Regions from separate parts of the Brevibacillus sp. GCM10020057 genome, predicted to be linked through region 1. Evidence: riboswitches for the same ligand, from Rfam matches in the RefSeq annotation. Region 1 holds a riboswitch; each other region holds the start of a gene.
What was found. Region 1 has a riboswitch for S-adenosylmethionine ahead of metK (methionine adenosyltransferase). Riboswitches for the same ligand answer to the same signal wherever they lie in the genome.
Positions count from the first base shown of each region.

Region 1 (3,644 bases):
GGCGACAATTTCAACTACGCGCTCGCGTCCACGAACGAGGTGGCGGAGTTGTCCGATCAGGGCAAAGACATTTTGGGGCTTCGTCTGAAACCTGGGAAGTATTACATTCGTCTGAATAGTGGCGTACCTTTTAAATACGATGCGTATCGGCTGACGGTGAATCAGCAGTTGCTCGTCGGCGGGTATCGGGATATTTCCGGCCACTGGGCGCGTGCCGAGATCGTTCGTTTGAGCAATCGGGGCATTGTCAAAGGGTTTGCAGACGCGACATTCAAGCCAAATGCGGCGGTGACGCGGGCACAGTTTGCGACCATGCTGATTCAGGCGATGCGTGCGAGCGGACTGCCGGTTCCGTCCGCCTATACGGGCAAATCCACGTTCCGCGACCTTCCGAAAAAGCATTGGGCTTACAACAGCATGGGCATCGCTTATCAGGTAGGCATCATGAAGGGCTACCCGAACAGGCAGATGAAGCCGGATCAGCCGATTACCCGAGCCGAGATGGCCTCGATGATTGCCCGCGCGCATAACGTCCTGCTCTATACGCGCAGCACGTCCAGCTACCGGGATGTTCCGACCAGCCACTGGGCATCGCCCGCGATTGAAGCGCTCACCGCAAGAAACTGGCTGAACGGCTACGGCTCGATGTTCAGGCCGCAAGGGATCGCCACTCGTGCAGAGGTCGTCGTATTGATTGCGAAGGCATATAAAATGTAACCACTGGGGAGGATAACGATGATGAAACCAGTCACCAAAGGTCTGTTGGCCGCAGCGATTGGAGGGGCGGCGATTTTCGCCTCCCAGGCCATGGCAGACGGGGTAGGAGGCGTGCCGGGCTCGGTAGACGATCCGGTCGTGACGAAAAGCTACGTAGACCAGCAGATTCAGGCAGCCAGCGGCGGAGGAAGCACCCTGACTGTCGTGGAGGTAAGTCCGGGGCAGACGTTGTACGGCTTTGAAGGGACCGAGTTTATCGTGCGCACCGGCAAGGTACAGGCTGTGGCAGGCGACAAGGGAGACGGCCTGACTGATCTGACAGCGGGCGTAGACCTGCGGGGCGGAGCCGTCGTCGGCACGAACCATCTGCTGCTGATTGCCCGTTCCGATAACCGCGGCTTGCGTCTCGCACCGGGCTACGACGGCATTTCTCACGTGATGGTTCGCGGCAAATACGCTCTTCGATAAAAGTCTATTGACACTATAGACAAAAACAATTATTCTATAATCCGTAATGGATACTCTTATCCAGAGCAGGCGGAGGGACTGGCCCCATGAAGCCCGGCAACCGACGAGAGCGCGGTGCTAACCAGCAGAACAGGCATCTGTTCTGGCCGATAAGAGGATGAAGGAAGCAAAAAGCGCTCAAACCTTTTCCTCCAGCAAGTTGGAAAAGGTTTTTTTCATGCGTTTACGTCGATAAAATCCTGACTCGGCTACCACACTATTTGTATGAGGTCAAAGGAGGTATTTTCTCATGGCTTTGCAAAAAGGTCGTCGTCTGTTCACATCGGAATCCGTCACAGAAGGACATCCGGATAAAATTTGTGACCAAATTTCCGATTCCATTCTGGATGCCATTCTGTCCAAAGATCCGAATGCACGCGTCGCTTGCGAAACATCCGTGACGACGGGTCTCGTTCTGGTTGCTGGCGAGATTACTACCAGTACGTATGTAGACATCCAAAAGCTCGTTCGCGATACGATCCGCGGCATCGGCTACGATCGTGCGAAATTCGGCTTTGACGCAGATACTTGCGGTGTCATCACTGCGATCGGCGAACAATCCGCTGACATTGCCCTTGGTGTAGACCAGGCTCTGGAAGCGCGTGAAGGCAAAATGACTGACGAGCAAATCGAAGCGATCGGTGCTGGTGACCAAGGCCTGATGTTTGGTTTTGCCTGCAACGAAACGCCTGAACTGATGCCACTGCCAATCAGCATGGCGCACAAACTGGCTCGTCGTCTGACCGAAGTTCGCAAAAACGACACGCTGCCGTACCTGCGCCCGGATGGAAAAACACAAGTGACGGTTGAATACGATGGCGACAAGCCGGTTCGTATCGATACGATCGTCATTTCCACCCAACACGCTCCGGAAACCACTCTGGAACAAATCAAGCAAGACCTGATGGAGCATGTAATCAAGCCTGTCGTTCCAGCTGAACTGCTGGATGCAGACACCAAATACTTCATCAACCCGACTGGCCGTTTCGTCATCGGCGGACCACAAGGGGACGCTGGCTTGACTGGCCGCAAAATCATCGTAGACACTTACGGCGGTTATGCCCGTCACGGCGGCGGCGCGTTCTCCGGGAAAGATCCGACCAAAGTGGACCGTTCCGGTGCATACGCAGCTCGCTACGTCGCGAAAAACATCGTGGCAGCTGGCCTCGCTGACAAATGCGAAGTTCAGGTGGCGTACGCAATCGGGGTAGCGCAACCTGTTTCCATCGCGGTCGATACTTTCGGCACAGGAACGATTTCCGAAGAAGATCTGGTGAAACTGGTTCGCAAGCATTTCGACCTGCGTCCTGCTGGCATCATCAAGCAACTGGACCTGCGTCGTCCGATTTACAAACAAACAGCTGCATACGGTCACTTCGGCCGCAACGACCTGAATGTTCCTTGGGAGCAAACAGACAAGGCAGAAGCGCTGAAGCAAGACGCGGCAGCTTTGACAAAATAAGAAGCAGTAGACGGAGAAGAGCCTGGTTTACGCAATCAGGCTCTTTTTTGTTTTTCGCGGCAGATGCATGGGCGCCGCGCGCCCGGTTCGGACAGCTTTGTCCAGTAATTGGGGAAAGGCTTACGGAGGATTTTGTAAGACGATGTCGAATATTTAGTGAGGAAAAAGGAGGGGCTTTCTGCGGAACAAGAGGCTCTTCCTTTTGAAGTTTGCAATCTTTTTATCCGTTCGGCTATTCATGGGAGAAAAAGGAAAGAAAAGTCAGAAAAAAGATGGGGTGCAAATGCAACCTTTTCCCCATGTAGGTACGTCTATAATCATAAGAGAAGCATTGGTTGTTTAAGCCAAATGTCATGGCCTTCAGAAGCCGGGCAAACCAGAAAGATCCACACGATGACGCAGTATGGCGGATGTGGATGAAACGGGCCTCCATCAGCTGTTCACAAAATCGAAAAATGTGTTTGAAGGAGAGCAGTCATGAACCAGGCGATTGACATTAGCATGCTTGATGGAGTCATTAAACGAACAATTGAAACAGTAGAGACAAGCAAAACACAAATATTTGATATAGCCGAACATGCCAGACAGCAAGGCAATTCGCTGAAGATGGATTTGCATGAACTGCGTCAGGAAATTTCCAAAGTGATTGAAAAGGTCGATGCGCTGGAGCTGGCGTATCGCAAGTCGCGCAATCGCCTGGCAATGGTCAGCCGCAATTTTCATGATTACACGGAGGAAGACATCCGTGTAGCCTATGAAGAAGCGAGCCGCATTCAGGTAGAGCTATCGATTTATCGGGAGCGGGAAAATAACCTGAAGAGCCGGCGCAACGATCTGGAGCGTCAGCTGCGCACGCTGCAGGTGACGATCGAGCGTGCGGAAAAGCTGGTGTCGCAAATGAGTGTGGTACTCGGGTATTTGACCGGCGATTTGAGCAAGATCGGGGAGGCGCTGGAAT
Region 1 is NZ_JBHUJW010000018.1:88,610-92,253, reverse strand. It holds gene ACFSO0_RS05455 (S8 family peptidase) at 1-717, shown strand, start outside; gene ACFSO0_RS05450 (hypothetical protein) at 736-1,185, shown strand; SAM riboswitch class I at 1,239-1,341, shown strand; gene metK (methionine adenosyltransferase) at 1,481-2,686, shown strand; gene ACFSO0_RS05440 (sensor histidine kinase) at 3,164-3,644, shown strand, end outside.

Region 2 (3,644 bases), on a different contig from region 1:
TCCGCCATGATCTGATCCATGTCCATTTCGGCGCCCATTCCGTACGCGCGGCGCATGTTGCCGTCCCCGTCCACGAGGAACATGCGCGCCGTATGGGCAAAGGAACCGTCCGGCTGCTTCAGCACAGCGATGCCGAAGTCCTTCGTCACCTTCTCCACGGCCTGGGCATCTCCGCGCAAAAACTTCCAGCCGGTCGGGTCTGCCTGGAACTTCCCGGCGTACTCCTGCAGGACCTGCGCCGTGTCAGAGTCCGGATCGAAGGTGATGCTCACGAACTCCACCTTGTCCCCGAACAGCCCCTTCGTCTTCAGCTCTTTTTGCATCAGCGACATATTGTACGTTGTGGCCGGACAAATATCCGGGCATTTGGTAAACATGAACTCGACCAGGCGCACCTTTCCTTTGCTATCCGAGAAAGTGTACGTCGAGCCGTTGCTGTTTTCCAGCGAAAAGTCGCTGAGCGCCTTCATGACCGGAATTGTTTCTCTGGTCAGGTACTTGTAGCCAAACACGCCGACGATCGCCAAAATCAGGACACCCGTCAGCACGGGGAACCAGTGGCGCTGCAAACCTGTTTCCTGCTGCTGCTTCGCTGCTTCACTCACGAGTCGCTTCCTCCCCCCTAGCGTTTTTACTGCTCTGTTTCTCCTGGCCATGCGAGCATGCCGCCTACCATGTTGGCTGCATCATAGCCTTGGGCTGTCAAATATTCCGTCGCCATATGGCTGCGCGCACCGCTGCGGCAAACCATCACGATCGGCACGTCTTTGTCCAGCTCGTCGATGCGATGCGGCAAAAAGCCAAGCGGAATCAGCTTCGCCTGCTTGATGTGGCCCGCGTTCCACTCGTCTACCTCGCGCACGTCGATCACTTGTACGTTTTCATTCGCTTCCAGCTTCGCCAGCAATTCTTCCGGGGTGATTTCCTTTACGCCATTGCTCATGGTCGATGAATCCTCCTAATCATGTCGTTCTTTTTGCAAATAAGATCCGTTCATGCCATTTCCCATCATATCATACGGGCTTTCGCTTTTCTAACGGGCAAACTGCGCCCCGGCAGTTTGGAGTGCGCCCTTCCGCGTTCCTGACCGCGAAGCCTTCCATATAAAATTAAGAAAGAAATCGCAAGGCCATGCTCTACTTGCCGTTTTCCCTCTCCCGCTCGCCCGATATACCCATTTAATCCTCCCTGATAACTTTTCATTAATTATTGACAGCCAACTGCCTTTTTCATACAATTGTGACAACATCAGATATGCCGTTTTCATCAAGAGTGGTGGAGGGACAGGCCCGACGAAGCCCGGCAACCTGCATGTGAGCATGTGAGGTGCCAATTCCTGCAGAATCCATAGATTCTGAGAGATGAACGTACTTCCGTGTATGACCGGAGCCTTCTTCTACTCAGAGTGGGCTCCGTTTTTTCTTGTTTTCATCCTATCTATAGAAAAAGGAGAGATACTCATGTCGAATCAGCAACAATGGAGACCTGAAACGATTGCCGTACACGGAGGCCAGGAGCCGGACCCGGTGACTGGCTCCCGCGCCGTCCCGATTTACCAGACGACCTCCTACGTCTTCCGCGATACGGAGCACGCGGCTAACCTGTTCTCCCTCAAGGAATTTGGCAACATCTACACGCGCATCATGAACCCGACACAGGACGTTTTTGAAAAACGGGTGGCCCAGCTCGAGGGCGGCGTCGGTGCCCTGGCGACGGCCTCCGGGCAGGCAGCGATCACCTTTGCCATCCTCAACATCGCGGGAGCCGGAGACGAAATCGTCGCATCCAGCAGCCTTTACGGCGGGACGTACAACCTGTTTGCCCATACGCTGCCGCGCCTTGGCCTCAAGGTCCATTTTGTGGATCAGTCCAACCCGGACAACTTCCGCGCGTACGTCAATGAACATACAAAAGCGTTTTTCTGCGAAACGATCGGCAATCCCCGCATTGACGTAGCGGACCTGCAAGCGATCGCCGACATCGCGCACGAAAACGGCGTGCCACTCATCGTCGACAACACGTTCGCCACTCCGATCCTGTGCCGCCCGTTTGAGCATGGCGCGGACATCGTGGTCCACTCCACGACGAAATTCATCGGCGGACACGGCACGGCCATCGGCGGCATCATCGTCGACTCCGGCAAATTCAACTGGAACAACGGCAAGTTCCCCGGCCTGACCACACCAGACCCGAGCTACCACGGGGTCGTCTACACGGAGGCAGTCGGACCGCTCGCCTACATCATCAAAGCGCGCGTCCAACTGCAGCGCGACATCGGCGCCGCCGTCGCTCCGTTCAACTCCTTCCTGTTCCTGCAGGGCCTGGAGACGCTGCACCTGCGCATGGAACGCCACAGCCAGAACGCCCAGGCTGTCGCCGAGTACCTCGCCTCCCATCCGGCTGTTGAGTGGGTCAACTATCCGGGTCTGGTATGCGACGCGAACTACAAGCTGGCGCAAAAATATTTGCCAAACGGCGCAGGCGCCATCCTCACCTTCGGCATCCGCGGCGGCGTGACAGAAGGCAAGAAGCTGATCGATTCCGTGAAGCTGTTCTCCCACCTGGCCAACGTCGGCGATTCCAAGTCGCTGATCATCCATCCGGCGAGCACTACGCACCAGCAGTTGACCGAGGAGGAACAAGTCGCTGCAGGCGTGACGCCAGGGCTGATCCGCCTGTCGATCGGGACGGAGTCGATCAAGGATATTATTGAAGATTTGGAACAGGCGTTGAAGGCGGTAACGGAACAGATCACGGCTTGACCAAAAACAGGCAAGTCCCCCTGGCCATTCTGCTTGGGGGACTTGCTTTCCTATTACGCTCCCGATTGCAAAGCTCCGTCAATTGCCTTTTGGACCATCGACGTGCCTGATAATCCACGCATATACGCGCTCTCTTAGATCAGACCTGCCACTTCCGTCATCCTCGTTTTCCTCCGAAAATCTGGCTATCTCCGCGTCCGAGAGGAAACTTCCGTAGTCTGTATCGTCCAGACTGTCGATCAGTTCGGCCAAATACTTCTGAAACGGCTCGTCCTCATAGCCATGGACGTCATCTGTTCCCGAGGAATTGTCGGCGTAGACGGACGCGGGAATTGCCAGCGACAGGAGAAAGAGAGAAGCAGCTACCTTTTGTCTCCACTTTTTCAATTTCAATCACTCCTTCATTTTCATTTTGGTTTCGTTTCCACAAACGGAAACATATCCCACCGCATCATAAATGGTTTGCTGTGAATCGTAAATCCTCCGTCAGGTTGAGATTCGCTATTTTTCTCGAAGCAAAGCGAAAAGGCGGGGAGTAGTTCCCCACCTTTGCTTGCTATTAGCGGCGTTCGCCAGCTTTTTGAGTTCCTTCGAGGTTGAATGTGAGGTTCACTCCGTCGCCCTGGAAACGGTTTTGGTCTTCGTTTTTGTTCACAAATTCGATACCTACGTAGATTTTGTCGCTATCGCCAGGTCTCAGGTCGAAGTTTTGAGTCCACCAGCTGCTGATGTCCAGCTTGCCCATTGCTTTCAGTTCTTTCAGCGTTTTGCCGTTGTTTGGATTTACGATAATGCGTTGTGGAAGCGGAATGTTTTCATCGGTGCTCTTCAGGAGATACACTTTCAGGTTTTCATCGAAGTCTTCCGCGCCATTGTTGTTGT
Region 2 is NZ_JBHUJW010000021.1:86,069-89,712, reverse strand. It holds gene ACFSO0_RS06340 (SCO family protein) at 1-605, opposite strand, end outside; gene ACFSO0_RS06335 (rhodanese-like domain-containing protein) at 632-943, opposite strand; SAM riboswitch class I at 1,261-1,368, shown strand; gene ACFSO0_RS06330 (homocysteine synthase) at 1,461-2,762, shown strand; gene ACFSO0_RS06325 (hypothetical protein) at 2,841-3,149, opposite strand; gene ACFSO0_RS06320 (TasA family protein) at 3,322-3,644, opposite strand, start outside.
Region 2: linked by a shared signal. The riboswitch ahead of ACFSO0_RS06330 (homocysteine synthase) and the one ahead of metK (methionine adenosyltransferase) in region 1 are both predicted to bind S-adenosylmethionine.

Region 3 (3,644 bases), on a different contig from region 1:
ACGGATTCCGGCACCGCACGAAAATCCCCATACCTCCGCCAGCCGGGTATGGGGATGATTTATTGTTCCAGATAAGGAAACGTGATGGAAAATTTCGTGCCGACGTTCGGCTTGCTGTTCACGCTCACGGTCCCGCCGAGCGTGTGGATCACGTGGTAGGAATAGGTCAGCCCAAGCCCGGTCCCGCTAGACTTGGTAGAAAAGTAGATAGAACCCAGTCGCTTGATTTGCCCTTCGTCCATTCCTACGCCGTTGTCCTTGATGACCAGGACCGCTTTGCCTTCCTCGACGGACAGCGCGAGATGCACCCGTCCTTTGCGCACATTGGCGCAGGCTTCGATCGCGTTTTTGATGAAGTTGACGAGCACCTGCTTGATTTCGTCCGGATTGGCCATTATGTTGACAGACAACTCCGGCGTGCGCACCTCCAGCTCGACGTTGTGCAGGATGGCGAAGGGCGACATCACCTCGCGCATGACCTTGAGCAGCTCAACGACGTCCACACTCTCGTGCCGAATGGTCAGCGGCTTGGAGATGGCGAGGTATTCGGAGAGGATCATTTCCGTCCGCTGGATTTCGTCCATGCAAATATTCATGTACTGCTGGCTCTTGGCGAGGTCCGTCGGGTTCTCCTGCATCAGGCGCAGAAAGCCTTTGACAGCGGTGAGCGGATTGCGCACCTCGTGGGCGAGGGATGCGGCGACGTGGCTCATCGTTTCGATTTTTTCGTTCTGTGCGTGCCGGATGAAAAGCTCCTTGTCGGAGATCGCTTTGCTGAACAGGGACATCAGAATCCAGATGCCGAGAGAATTTTGCGTCGTGATGACTACCAGGTGGTACGTCAGGTTTTTTACAAAATAGAGGGGAAAGTAAGCATAGGTAAGGGCAAGGGCGTTGATGGAAAAAATGAAGCCGGTCATCAGGACGAACAACGATTTCCGGTGAGTAAGCTTGTAGGTTTTGTACATGAGGAGAGACACCGAAAAGGAGCATATCGAATTGATCAGGGCGACCAGCGTTCCCTCCCCTCCCAGGTAGAGCCGGTAAACGGCAAATTCGCCAAGCAGGATCAAGCCTGTCCGGATACCGCCGTGAACAAGGCCGAAAAACATGATGACGTACCGAACGTCAAAGATGACGCCCTCTTTTACACTGGCTGCAAAAGTCATGCCGAGGAACAAGCTGATCGAACTGGTGACAAGTATGAAGGCACGGCTGTAGTTTCGCATTTTGTCACGATAATAAATATTGAAGAAGACAAACGGAATCAGAACAAAGAAAAGCTGAAGAATTACATCTTTTAATAAATTCATCAAGCATCTCCACCGCGAGCTGACTCTCAATCACCTCCCGTAATTTCGACATCTCCTGCGCCAATCCCTTCCAGTTTGGAGGGGAATTTGCCATAAAAGAACTGGATTTTACAAAAAACCTAGTTGACAGATGGAAATACATTGATTATAGTCTGTATATATTCAAGCAAACGTATGGAAAACAATTACTACTCTTATCCAGAGAAGGCTGAGGGACTGGCCCTATGAAGCCCGGCAACCTAGCACGCGAGATGGATTTCTCCCGCGCCAAGGTGCTAACTCCAACAGGTAGCGATACCTGACAGATGAGAGGCGGAAAATCGCTGATTTTAGCCTCTTTCTGGTGGGAAGAGGCTTTTCTCATTGGCAAAGAACGAGCCCTTTTCTGCGACGAGCTGATTACCAAGGGGGAACAACCATGAAAAAGAAATTTGGCCTGTTGGTCACACTTGCCCTGACAGCATCACTCGCCCTGACCGCCTGCGGCAACGGCGGGGGAGCCGGAACAGCTGCTTCCGGAGGCGCATCCGGCGGCGAGAAAAAGAAAATCGCGCTCATCATGCGGCAGAATGTTGGGACTTTCTCGGCCCAGTACATTAACGGCGTCAAGACCGAAGTGGAGAAAAACGGCGGCGAACTGACTGTCTTCAACGCGGATACCGACCTCGCGAAAATGGCGTCCAACCTCGATGCAGCCATCAACCAGCACTTTGACGGCATCCTGATCGACCACGGTACAGCAGAAGCGCTGCAGCAAGGTACGCAAAAGGCCGTAGACAAAAAGATCCCGGTCGTCCTGTTCGACACCGACATCAGTATCCCGGGCGTTCCGACAGTTGCCCAGGATGACCAGAAGCTGGCTGAACTTAGCCTGGAAAAACTGGCTGCGGACGGCGGCGGCAAAGGAAACATCGTGAAAATCTGGGTTGCGGGCTTTGCGCCGATGGAAAAGCGCCAGATCACCTATGAGGCGTTCCAGAAAAAATACCCGGATATTAAAGAAATCGCGGCGTTCGGATCGGCGACCAACAACACGGCCCTTGACACGCAATCGCAAATGGAAGCGATTCTGAAAAAATATCCGAACAAGGGCGACATCACTGCAGTCTGGGCATCATGGGACGAATTCGCCAAAGGTGCGACCCGCGCGATCCAGCAAGCGGGACGCACGGAGATCAAAGTGTATTCCATTGACTTGAGCGACGAAGACCTGCAAATGATCCAGGAAGCGAATTCTCCTTGGGCTGCAACGGCAGCGGTAGACCCGTCCAATATCGGCCGCCTGCAGGCTGAGACCGTGTTCAAAAAGATCAAAGGGGAACAAGTGCCTGATCTGGTCAACCTGAACCCTGTGCTCGTGAAACAAGAAGATTTGCCAAAGGACAAAAAAGTGACGATGGCTGATCTTCCCCAATACGTAAAAGACTGGGGCAAGTAAGCTCGGATCGGATGGTTGGCTATTCCCGTTGAACGCTCAACGGGAATCTTCCTTTCTATAGGGGGTGTACATAATGTCTGTATTGCGCATGCAAGGAATCGAGAAGCAGTTTTCCGGTGTGCCTGCACTTAAAAGCGTCAGCTTCGAGGTGAAGGCAGGGGAAGTTCACGCCTTGCTCGGAGCAAACGGGGCCGGGAAAAGCACCCTGATGAAAATTCTTACAGGTGCTTATCAGGCGGACGGAGGCACCATCTCCATCGACGGACGGCAGGTCTCCATCCAATCGCCGCAGGACGCCAAGGCGCTGGGCATCCAATGCGTATACCAGGAAGTGGATACGGCGCTGATTCCATACCTCAGCGTAGCGGAAAACATTTTGCTCGACAGACTCGTTCAGTCGAAGGGAGCAGGCCTGATTCGCTGGCAGCAGTTGTACGCGGAGTCGGAGGAGCTTTTGCGCGGCTTTGGCTTTTCCATCCCGGTGAGGATGACGGTCGAGGAGTGCTCGCTTTCGGAGAAGCAGCTGATTTTGATTGCGCGTGCGACCGTGCAAAAGGCGAAGTTCGTCATTTTCGACGAGCCGACCGCGCCGCTTAGCACCAAGGAATGCGAGCGGCTGTTCCAGATCATCGACCAGCTGAAAAAAGCGGGCGTCGGCATCATCTACATATCCCATCGCCTGCCGGAGATTTTCGAGATTTGTGACCGGATCACGATCATGCGGGACGGCCAGCATGTGATTACGACCGAGACGGCCAGGACGAACATGGATGAGGTCATCGGGCACATGCTCGGCAAAAGCTTTGCGGAGGAGTTTCCGAAAGCGCATGTCCCCATCGGGGAAACGCTGCTCGAGGTAACCGGGGCAAAAGGCGGCAAGGTGCGCCACGCCG
Region 3 is NZ_JBHUJW010000037.1:4,611-8,254, reverse strand. It holds gene ACFSO0_RS11640 (ATP-binding protein) at 60-1,313, opposite strand; SAM riboswitch class I at 1,505-1,625, shown strand; gene ACFSO0_RS11635 (sugar ABC transporter substrate-binding protein) at 1,732-2,751, shown strand; gene ACFSO0_RS11630 (sugar ABC transporter ATP-binding protein) at 2,825-3,644, shown strand, end outside.
Region 3: linked by a shared signal. The riboswitch ahead of ACFSO0_RS11635 (sugar ABC transporter substrate-binding protein) and the one ahead of metK (methionine adenosyltransferase) in region 1 are both predicted to bind S-adenosylmethionine.

Region 4 (3,644 bases), on a different contig from region 1:
GAAATACGAGCGGGTCAAAAATGATGTCCTGCGGCTTCACCCCGTATTGGTTGACCAAAATGTCGTAGGAGCGCTTCGCCACTTCCAGCTTCTTCTCCCGGGTGGTCGCCATCCCCGATTCCTCGATCGTCCCGACGACGACAGCAGCTCCGTATTTATGGATCAAGGGCGCGACTTCCTCGAAGCGCTCCAGTCCGTCCTCGAGGTTGATCGAGTTGAGGATCGCCTTCCCCTGGGAATAGCGCAGCCCCAACTCCATGACCTTCGCATCGGTGGAGTCGATCATCAGCGGCGCTTTCACTTTTTTCACAACATACTGCAAAAAATTCTCCATATCTGCATACTCGTCACGGTCCGGATCGGCCAGGCAGATGTCGATGACCTGTGCGCCTCGCTTCACCTGCGCGCGCGCGATGTCAGACGCTTCCTCGTACTGGCCTGCCGCGATGAGGTCGCGGAATTTTTTCGACCCGATGACGTTCGTGCGCTCGCCTACAAGCAGCGGGCGATTGTCGTCCTCCACGTAGACGACTTCGATCCCGGAGACGGCGCTGACCGGCCTCGTGACCTGTGCGCGCGGCTTGCAGTCTTTCAACGCTTCCGCCATCGCCCGGATGTGCTCCGGAGTCGTGCCGCAGCATCCGCCGGCGATGTTCAGCCAGCCCTGCTCGGCAAAGGCGCGCATTTTCGCTGCCAGTCCTTGCGGGGTCTCGTGGTAATGGCCGTTCTCATCCGGCAGCCCGGCGTTCGGGTAACAGCTCACGCCGCATTGCGCGAGCGAGGCCAAGGTGCGCAGATGGTCGCGCATGAATTCCGGCCCGGTGGCACAGTTCAGGCCGACCGAGACCGGCTCGAGATGCTCCAGCGAAAAGTAGAACGCTTCGATGTTCTGTCCGGCCAAGGTCGTCCCCATCGGCTCGATCGTGCCGGAGAGCATGACGGGCAGCTCTGTCCCAAGCTCCTCGAACGCCTTGCGGATGCCGATTCCGCCCGCCTTGACGTTCAGCGTATCCTGGGAGGTCTCCAGCAAGAGCACGTCGGCTCCGCCCAGAATCATCCCTTTTGCCTGGCGAAAGTAAGCCTCCACCAGCTCCTCGAACGTGACCCCGCCTGTCAGGGACAAGGTCTTGGTCGTCGGCCCCATGGAGCCTGCCACGTAGCGCGGCCATTCCGGTGTCGAAAATGCGTCCGCCGCTTCCTTCGCCAGCTTTGTCGCGGCGATGTTGATTTCCATGTCTTTGTCTGCCACGTTGTATTCGGCCAGGACTACCGAGGTGGCTCCAAACGTATTGGTCTCGATAATGTCGGCTCCTGCCTCCAGATACTTTTCGTGGATGGAGCGGATCACATCGGGTCTCGTCAAATTCAACAGCTCGTTACAGCCGTCGTACTCCTCGCCGCCAAAATCGTCAGCCGTCAGATTTGCCTGTTGCAGCATGGTTCCCATTGCTCCGTCGAGAATCAGAATTTTTCGGGAAAGCTGCTCGCGAAAGGTTGGTTTCATCAGCTTGCTCCTTCTTGGCTTTTTTTTAAGCCCTGTCGTACATGTCAGTGAACGAGATGTGGGTACAAAAAAATCCCCTTCTTTGAAGAAAGAAGAGGATTTGTCCGCGGGATACAGAAGCGCAAAAGTCATCCTCTCATCTTTCAAAGCCGTAGCTTTGCTGGAATTGGCACCGGATTTTAACCGGTTGCCGAGGCTTCATCAGGCCAGTCCCTCTGCCTCTCTGGATAAGAGTTGTACATCGTTATGCGATTGTTTTGAAAAAGCTCGATCACATTTGCAAGTATCTTAACACCCCCCTGACTTCGCGTCAATTGAGATTTTGTCTACTATTTGCTTTTATCCGACTCCATCGCGCCCATTTTTGCAGGAACTGGTCATTCGCCCACGCCATTCTGTACGTCCGTGTATAGACTAGAGCATAACGGAAAGGAGGGGGAAAACAAACATGAGTACATCTTTCTGCGGCGGTTTTTTTGGTGACAGCTTCGCATTGGTGCTCGTACTGTTTATCCTGCTGGTCATCGTTGGGTGCTCTGAAGACTGCTAATGACGGTGGATAGAAAAACGCTACAATGCAAGGCTCATGGATGAGCGGCCGCAGTTGAAGCGGCTCGCTCCCATGCGCCCCGGAATGGATGAACGCCCTCGCTTATGAATTCCCCTACGTGGCAAAGAGCCTGGAATTTCCTCTAGGCTCCTTTTGCGTTTCCTTCTTCCCCGTTCGTTGTCACCCCTCCCTTCCTTTGCTATACTGAAGGGATAAGAAATGGCAAGCGAGGCACGTTAGCGTTTGGCGTAAAGCCTCGGCGCTTGGCAATACTAAAGGAGCGAACCCATGTGGATACACTCGAGGCGCGTGAAAAAGACGAATTTTTATCCTGTCTGGAGACGATCAAGCAGCTTGAGACCAGCGAATTTGAGACATACTCCATCGTAAAGCACCGGGAGTCGGGCGAACATTTCTTGCGCTATTTCCTGTCCCATATCAACCTGTCCGAAGGCGGGCGGCGGGATGACTACGATCACTTTATGCCGCTTGATTCAGACGATGTGCTCGGGCTGATGTTTGGCGAACAGGAGTATCGGTTTCCCGACCATTGGCGCCGCTCGTACCTGCGCAGCGGCAACGACAACCGCCTGATTCCCTTCGATCCGTCGGAGAATTACGACCTGGAAGAAGATGCGGCAGCCGAGCTCGCCATGCTGCAGCAGTTGGAGCTGTTCAAGCAGCAGTGGATGAATGCGGAAAACCAGAGCGCCGAGGAAAGGGAAAAGCTGACCCGGGCTTACTTCTCCGAACTGGACAAGATTTTGAAAAAACCGGAGGAGTGAGTTGCACAATAAGCAGCTCACCAGCTATAATGCTAATGAATAGTTGATTCGTTGATGAGGAGAGTACCTCATGGAAACGGCACAAGCGAGTCGGGGACGGTGCAAGCCCGACGCCAGACCATGCGGGGAAGCGCACCTCGGAGAAGCGGCCTGAAGATCTGCAACCTGGCAGATTGCGTAAGGTTTCGCCGGGACTGCCCGATACAGCAGACAAAGCGGTTTTTGCCTGGCGCAAAAACAACAGGAGTGGCACCGCGGGAGCACAACCTCTCGTCTCTTTCTTACAGGAGACGCAGAGGTTTTTTATTTGGGCACTCCATCTTTTCAATGAGAAAGGGGATTCACATGAGCTACAAACATCTGGTGGCGGAAAAAATCGCCGCTGCGCTCGCACAGCAGGGCGTGGAAAACTTCCCGAAAGATACGGTCTACGGCATGCTGGAAACGCCGCCGAATCCGGCAATGGGAGATATTGCCTTCCCTTGTTTCCAATTGGCGAAAGCATTGCGCAAAGCCCCGCCGATGATCGCCTCCGAGCTTGCCGGACAGTTGGGCGGTGCGCCACTGCGCGAAGTGGCGGCAGTCGGCCCGTACGTCAACCTGTTCCTCGATCAGGCGAGCGTTGCCGAGCAAGTCATCGGCGAGATCTTGACGCAAGGCGCAAACTACGGCAGCAGCAATGTCGGCGGAGGACGCAAGGTGCCGATCGACCTCTCCTCCCCTAACATCGCCAAGCCGTTTTCCATGGGCCATCTGCGCTCGACCGTGATCGGCAACGCGATCGCCAACATCCTGGAGAAACAAG
Region 4 is NZ_JBHUJW010000043.1:1,049,929-1,053,572, forward strand. It holds gene metH (methionine synthase) at 1-1,504, opposite strand, end outside; SAM riboswitch class I at 1,638-1,738, opposite strand; gene ACFSO0_RS18895 (YjcZ family sporulation protein) at 1,953-2,054, shown strand; gene ACFSO0_RS18900 (hypothetical protein) at 2,345-2,839, shown strand; gene argS (arginine--tRNA ligase) at 3,185-3,644, shown strand, end outside.
Region 4: linked by a shared signal. The riboswitch ahead of metH (methionine synthase) and the one ahead of metK (methionine adenosyltransferase) in region 1 are both predicted to bind S-adenosylmethionine.